DNA from 2 places in the Shinella sp. AETb1-6 genome. Region 1 is predicted to be linked to the other one. Evidence: predicted binding sites of a transcription regulator. Region 1 holds the regulator's gene; the other holds the start of a gene.
The links. The regulator PhoB, encoded in region 1, activates phosphate uptake and scavenging genes when phosphate is short. The targets are predictions, from matches to a motif close to TGTCATNNANCTGTCAT.
Positions count from the first base shown of each region.

Region 1 (3,772 bases):
GCCGGCCTGTGGAACGAGGTGAAGGATCGCCTGCACGAAGGCGGCACGGGCCTTTCCGGCGGCCAGCAGCAGCGCCTGTGCATCGCACGTGCCGTTGCCGTCAGCCCGGAAGTCATCCTGATGGACGAGCCCTGCTCCGCGCTCGACCCGATCGCCACCGCAAAGGTCGAGGAACTGATCCACGAGCTGCGCGCCAATTTCACGATCGTCATCGTGACGCATTCCATGCAGCAGGCGGCCCGCGTGTCGCAGCGCACCGCCATGTTCCACCTCGGCAACCTCGTCGAGGAGAACGATACCGACAAGATGTTCACCAACCCGGATGACCAGCGCACGCAGGACTACATCATGGGCCGCTTCGGCTGACGTTTTGGTAGCCTTAGCCCCAAGCAATTCCAGCAAAAGTGTGAAGCGGTTTTGCGTTCGGAATTGCGTCGAAAAAACACGTCTCGTGTATTAAGGACAGAACGATGTCATCGACCCATATCGTCTCGATCTACGATGAAGAATTGAAATACCTCTCCCGCCGCATTTCCGAGATGGGCGGCACGGCCGAGCAGATGGTGGCGGATTCCGTCCGCGCCCTCGTTTCCGCCGATGCGGCGCTGGCCCAGAAGGTCATTTCCGAGGACGTCATCCTCGACAATGCCGAGCGCCAGATCAACGAGAAGGCGATCGTCACCATCGCCAAGCGCCAGCCGATGGCGGCCGACCTGCGCGAAATCATGGGCACGATCCGCATCGCCGCCGAGTTGGAGCGCGTCGGCGACCTCGGCAAGAACACCGCCAAGCGGGTGATCGCCGTGCAGAGCTCGGGCATGCCGCGCAAGCTCGCGCGCGGTCTCGAGCATCTTGCCGAACTGGCGCTGATGCAGCTCAAGGAAGTGCTCGATGTCTTCGCCACCCGCTCGGTGGACAAGGCCAAGGCGATCCGCGAGCGCGACGACGAGATCGATGCGATCTACACCTCGCTGTTCCGCGAACTCCTGACCTACATGATGGAAGACCCGCGCAACATCACGCCCTGCACCCATCTCCTGTTCTGCGCCAAGAACATCGAGCGCATCGGCGACCACGCGACCAACATCGCCGAAACCATCTACTACATGGCGACGGGCTCCCAGCCCGAGGGCGAGCGCCCGAAGGACGACACCTCGACATCCGTCGTCACGGCCGATGTCTCCGAAGCTTCCGAGTAAACTGGATAGGGTTCGCTACATGGTGCCCAGAATTGCCGTCGTGGAAGATGAGGAGGCGCTGAGCGTCCTCCTGCGTTACAATCTCGAGGCGGAGGGTTTCGAGGTGGATACGATCCTGTCCGGCGACGAGGCGGAGATGCGCTTGCAGGAGCGCATGCCCGATCTTCTCATCCTCGACTGGATGCTCCCGGGCGTTTCCGGCATCGAACTGTGCCGGCGCCTGCGCCAGCGGCCGGAAACCGAGCGGCTGCCGATCATCATGCTGACGGCGCGCGGCGAGGAGAGCGAACGCGTGCGGGGCCTCGCCACCGGTGCGGATGACTACGTGGTCAAGCCCTTCTCCACGCCGGAACTCGTCGCCCGCGTGCGGGCCATGCTGCGCCGTGCCAAACCGGAAGTGGTCTCCACGGTGCTGCGCTGCGGCGATATCGAGCTCGACCGCGAGACGCACCGCGTTCACCGCCGCACGCGCGAAGTCCGCCTCGGCCCGACGGAGTTCCGCCTCCTGGAGTTCCTGATGACCTCGCCCGGCCGCGTCTTCTCGCGTTCGCAGCTTCTCGACGGTGTCTGGGGGCATGACATCTATGTCGACGAGCGTACCGTCGATGTGCATGTCGGACGCCTGCGCAAGGCACTCAACTTCGCCAACATGCAGGATGTCATCCGCACGGTGCGCGGCGCCGGCTACTCGCTGGAAACCTGAGCGACGCATTCCTCCCAAGGACGCAAACGGGCCCTTCGGGGCCCGTTTGCGTTCCGGCAGGCCGCGCAAACGAAAACGGAGCCTTTCGGCCCCGTTTCTAGTCTTCTGTCGCCGGTGTCACCGTGCCCGGCGGCGCTCGGCCGAAGGCTGGTAGGCGAGACGCTGGTGATAGGTGCAATAGGGCGAATTGTCAGGGGACTCGCAGCCGCAGAAATGGAAGTCGTCGTTCAGCGGGTCGCCGATCGGCCACTTGCAGGTGCGCTCGGTGAGCTGCGTCAGCTCCAGCTTGCGCGACATCGGCACCACGACGTTCTTGCCGCTGATCACGACGGGCAGGTTCTCGGCCTGTGCATCGAAATCGGTGTCGATCTCATCCTTGGCAAGGGCGTTGCCCACCGGCCGGCTGACCGGACGGGGCGCGTTGGCCGGACGCGCGGTAAAGTTCGAGGGACGCGGGGTGGCCTGCGCCGGGCGCTTCGGGCGGGCCGAAGCGGGCGTGCCGCCGGCCTTGGCGCGGCCGGGCAGGTTGAGCCGGTGCACCTTGCCGATCACGGCGTTGCGGCTGACGCCGCCGAGCTGCGCCGCGATCTGGCTGGCACTGAGGCCCTCGCTCCAGAGCTTCTTGAGTTTCTCGACCCGCTCGTCTGTCCAGTTCATGCTCTCGTCTCCGTTCGGCGCTCGCTGTGCGGGAATCCCTCATCGCGCCACGAACGAATCCGTAGCCTGAGCGCCCTAACTCTGGTGGTGACTAGTTCCGCCGCATGCAGTCTAGTAATTGACCCTTAACCTAGAGTTCGGGGGACTCTGTGACAAGAGTCGGGGGAATCGGGGCGAATCGATTTCAGAGTTTTCCCCAACTTGCTGGTAGGGTGTGACTCGATAGCGACACTGTCCATGCATGCTGTGAATCCTCACCTTGCGGGAGGTTCAGTGCGATTTGGAGCTATGCATTTTATTGACATCACGGCCTGAAATGCCGATAGTGCAGCATGCCGCCGAAAGGCGGCTTTTGATTTTTCTGGCAACCGGAAAGTCAAGCCCCCGAATTTCTTTTCCGCATCCCTTTTGGAGGATACGCGCCATGGCCGATGCCGCGCCGCTCTATGAAACCTATATGCGTGCGCCGCTCCGGTTCACGCACGGGGAGGGCGTCTGGCTGATCGACGAGAACGGCGAGCGATATCTCGATTTCGCCGCCGGCGTGGCCGTCAGTTCGCTCGGCCACGGCCATCCCCATCTCGTTTCCGCGCTGAAGGAGCAGGCCGACAAGGTCTGGCACCTCTCCAATCTCTATGAGGTTGCGGGCCAGGAAAGCCTCGGCCGCCGGCTGACGGACGCGACCTTCGCCGAAAAGGTGTTCTTCACCAATTCGGGTGCGGAAGCGCTGGAATGCGCGATCAAGACCGCGCGCCGCTATCATTTCGCCAAGGGGCATCCGGGCAAGTTCCACATCATCACCTTCGAAGGCGCGTTCCATGGCCGCACGATCGCGACAATCGCCGCCGGTGGACAGGAAAAGTACATCGAGGGCTTCGGCCCCAAGGCGCCGGGCTTCCTCAAGGTTCCCTTCGGCGACATCGCCGCCGTCAAGGACGCGATCACCGAGGAAACCGCGGCGATCCTGATCGAGCCCGTTCAGGGCGAGGGCGGCCTCAGGCCGGTGCCGAAGGAATTCATGCAGGAGCTGCGCCAGCTCTGCGACGAATACGGCCTGCTGCTCATCCTCGACGAGGTTCAGACGGGCGTCGGCCGCACGGGCCGCCTCTTCGCCTATGAGCATTCGGGCGTCGCACCCGACATCATGGCGATCGCCAAGGGTATCGGCGGCGGCTTCCCGCTCGGCGCGTGCCTGGCAACGGCCGAGGCGGCG
Region 1 covers NZ_WUMM01000002.1:245,219-248,990, reverse strand. The annotation lists gene pstB (phosphate ABC transporter ATP-binding protein PstB) at 1-366, shown strand, start outside; gene phoU (phosphate signaling complex protein PhoU) at 471-1,199, shown strand; gene phoB (phosphate regulon transcriptional regulator PhoB) at 1,219-1,902, shown strand; gene GR158_RS04480 (GcrA family cell cycle regulator) at 2,020-2,559, opposite strand; gene GR158_RS04475 (aspartate aminotransferase family protein) at 2,984-3,772, shown strand, end outside.

Region 2 (3,772 bases), on a different contig from region 1:
ACGCCATCGCATCCCGGAGGAAAAGCTGACGGCCGGCCAGACGCTGGTCTACCAGGTGCCGATCCCCGAGCCGCTGCGCTTCCTCGAACCGCGCGAGACCGAGACCCGAAAGATGCATGCGCTGGAGGAATACGGCCTCATGCATGTGAAGCTCTACGAGGACATCGCCAGGAACGGCCATATCGCCACGACCTATGCCTATCCGGTGAAAGTCGAGGGGCGTTACGTCATGGATCCTTCGCCGACGCCGAAATTCGACAATCCGAAGATGCACATGTCGGAAGCGCTCCAGCTCTTCGGCGCGGGACGCGAGAAGCGCATTTACGCTGTGCCGCCCCACACCGAGGTCGTCAGCCTCGATTTCGAGGATCATCCCTTCGAGATCCAGACCTTCGACAAGCCCTGTGCCCTGTGCGGCGCCGAGGACGTCTATCTCGACGAGGTCGTGCTCGACGACAAGGGCGGACGGATGTTCGTCTGCTCCGACACCGACCATTGCGAAGACCGCTGTGCACGGGGCCACCGCGGCCATCTGGCCTATGATAAGGAGGCTGCCGAATGACCGACACGCCCATTCTCAAGGCCCGCGATATCTCCAAATTCTACGGCGCGCGCACCGGTTGCCGGAATGTCTCTTTCGACCTCTGGCCGGGCGAGGTGCTGGCCATCGTCGGCGAATCCGGGTCGGGCAAGACGACGCTGCTCAATTGCCTTGCCACCCGGCTGATGCCGACGTCAGGTTCCGTCGAATACCGCATGCGTGACGGCCAGATGCGCGACCTCTCCCGCATGAGCGAGGCGGAGCGTCGCTTCCTGATGCGCACGGACTGGGGTTTTGTGCACCAGAATCCGGCGGACGGCCTGCGCATGGCAGTCTCGGCCGGCGCCAATGTCGGCGAACGGCTGATGGCCGTTGGCGAGCGGCACTATGGCAATATCCGCGATACCGCCGGCGACTGGCTGCGCCGGGTGGAGATCAGCGGGGACCGCATCGACGACCAGCCACGCGCCTTCTCCGGCGGCATGCGACAGCGCCTGCAGATCGCGCGCAACCTCGTGACGTCGCCACGGCTGATCTTCATGGACGAGCCGACCGGCGGCCTCGACGTCTCGGTGCAGGCCCGCCTGCTCGATCTTCTGCGCGGCCTCGTTCAGGATCTTGGTCTTTCGGCGATCATCGTGACGCATGACCTTGCCGTCGCGCGCCTGCTTTCGCACCGCATGATGGTGATGAAGGACGGCCTCGTCATCGAGCAGGGCCTGACCGATCGCGTGCTGGACGACCCGCGCGAAGCCTATACCCAGCTCCTCGTTTCCTCGATCTTGCAGGTTTAACCATGGCTACTCCACTCGTCGTTTCCGAAGTCGCCAAAAGCTTCACTATGCATCTCCGCGACGGCATCCGGTTGCCCGTCATGTCCAACGTCACCTTTTCGGTGAAGGCCGGCGAATGCGTCGTGCTGGGCGGTCCCTCCGGCATTGGCAAGAGTTCGCTGCTCAAGATGGTCTATGGCAATTATGCTGTCGATGGCGGCCAGATCCTCATCGAACACGGCGGCCGCCTGCTCGACCTGGCGAGCGCCGATCCGCGCACGATCCTGTCCGTGCGCCGGGCAACGCTCGGCTATGTCAGCCAGTTTCTGCGAACGGTGCCACGGGTCGCGGCTGTCGATGTCGTCGCCGAGCCGCTCACGGCGCGGGGAACGGACGCGAAAGAGGCGAGGAGCATGGCCGAGGCCATGCTGGCGCGCCTCAACCTGCCGCGTGAACTTTGGCAATTGCCGCCCGCCACCTTCTCCGGCGGCGAGCAGCAGCGCGTCAACATCGCCCGCGGTTTCATCACCGATCACCGTATCCTCCTGCTCGATGAGCCGACGGCTTCGCTCGACGCGAAGAACCGTGCCGTCGTGGTGGGCATGATCGAGGAGAAGAAGGCCGCAGGGGTGGCGCTTCTCGGCATCTTCCACGACGAAGATGTGCGCGAAAGGGTCGCCGATCGCATCGTGGATGTCTCCGCCTTCTCGCCGAGAAAGGCCGTGGCATGACGAAGCTCTCCGAAACGCCGCTGATCCACCCGACAGCGATCGTCTCCGATACGATGCTTGGCCGTTACACGGAAGTTGCCGAGAACTGCCGCATCAGCGAGGCCGAAATCGGCGACTATTCCTATATCATGGAGAGCGGCTCGGTCTGGTGCGCGACGATCGGCAAGTTCGTCAACATCGCCGCCTGCGTGCGCATCAACGCGACGAACCATCCGATGTGGCGCGCGACGCTGCATCACTTCACCTACCGCGCCAACGATTACTGGCCCGATGCCGACCAGGAGGCGGATTTCTTCGCGCAACGACGCGAGCATCGGGTCGCGATTGGGCACGATGTCTGGATCGGCCACGGTTCGACCATCCTGCCGGGCGTTACGATCGGCAACGGCGCGGTCGTGGGATCGGGTGCGGTCGTCACCAAGGACGTCGAACCCTATACCATTGTCGGCGGTGTCGCGGCGAAAGTCATTCGCGAGCGCTTCCCGCGAAGTATCGCCGATCGCATGGAAAAACTGGCGTGGTGGGACTGGGATCATGCCCGGCTGCGCAGCGCGCTCGACGACTTTCGCAAACTCGAGGCAGAAGCCTTCCTTTCCCGCTACGGCGGGTGAGAAGACGTACCGCAACGCCTGAAAACCAGGCCTGTGGACTGTTATTTTTCCGACATGGAACTGACATGGCCCCTTCATCAACGACGTTTAGAGCCAGTCCCGAAAGCGACAGGACCCAAGCCCGGGCGCCGAACGAAGGAAGAGGGAGCTGCCATGTTCCGACTGAAGAATGTCACCCGCCGTTTCGGCGAGCGCGTTGCCGTCGACAACGTGACGTTCGACATCCCGCAGGGCCAGATGGTCGGCGTCATCGGCCGTTCGGGCGCCGGCAAGTCGACCATGCTGCGCATGATCAACCGCCTTGCCGATCCGAGCGAGGGCACGATCCATTTCAACGATATCGAGGTGTCGTCACTGCGCGGCCCGGCGTTGCGCAACTGGCAGCGCGACTGCGCGATGATCTTCCAGCAGTTCAACCTCGTGCCGCGCCTGGATGTACTGACCAATGTCATGCTCGGCCGCCTCAACCATCGTTCGACCATCCTCAGCCTGCTGAGCATCTTCAGCAACGACGAGCGCATCATGGCAATCGCCGCGCTGGAACGGCTCGGCATCGAGCAGACGGCGCTCCAGCCCGCGGGCACGCTGTCGGGCGGCCAGCAGCAGCGCGTGGCGATCGCCCGCGCGCTGATGCAGAACCCCAAGATGCTGCTTGCCGACGAGCCCATTGCCTCGCTCGACCCGCTGAACGCCAAGATCGTGATGGATGCGCTGCGCGACATCAACGAGCGCGAGGGCATCACCGTCGTCACCAACCTGCACACCCTCGATACGGCGCGCGCCTATTGCGAGCGCATCATCGGCATGTCGGGCGGCCGGGTGGTCTTCGACGGCCCGTCGCGGGAGCTGGACGCCGAGGCCGTGCGCACGATCTACGGCACGGGTTCAGATGGCGCGGAGATCGACGAGAGGGTCACGTCCACTGCCATTCGCAATCCTGCCCGGCAGGACAACGAACCCGACAACGACAAGGAATCCGCCAGCCCCACACCGCTGGCACTGGCCGGTCTCTGACCCGCCGGGATCGAACGCCCGCGTCAAGGGCAACACAGACCGACAGGATTCGACTGCCGGCGAGGCCGGCAAAAGGAGAACGCAATGTTGAAGAAAGCTCTG
Region 2 covers NZ_WUMM01000024.1:28,374-32,145, reverse strand. The annotation lists gene GR158_RS24455 (alpha-D-ribose 1-methylphosphonate 5-phosphate C-P-lyase PhnJ) at 1-562, shown strand, start outside; gene phnK (phosphonate C-P lyase system protein PhnK) at 559-1,335, shown strand; gene phnL (phosphonate C-P lyase system protein PhnL) at 1,338-2,045, shown strand; gene GR158_RS24440 (DapH/DapD/GlmU-related protein) at 2,042-2,656, shown strand; gene phnC (phosphonate ABC transporter ATP-binding protein) at 2,810-3,670, shown strand; gene phnD (phosphonate ABC transporter substrate-binding protein) at 3,755-3,772, shown strand, end outside.
Region 2: the regulator PhoB is predicted to act here: its motif matches at 2,707-2,723, upstream of phnC (phosphonate ABC transporter ATP-binding protein).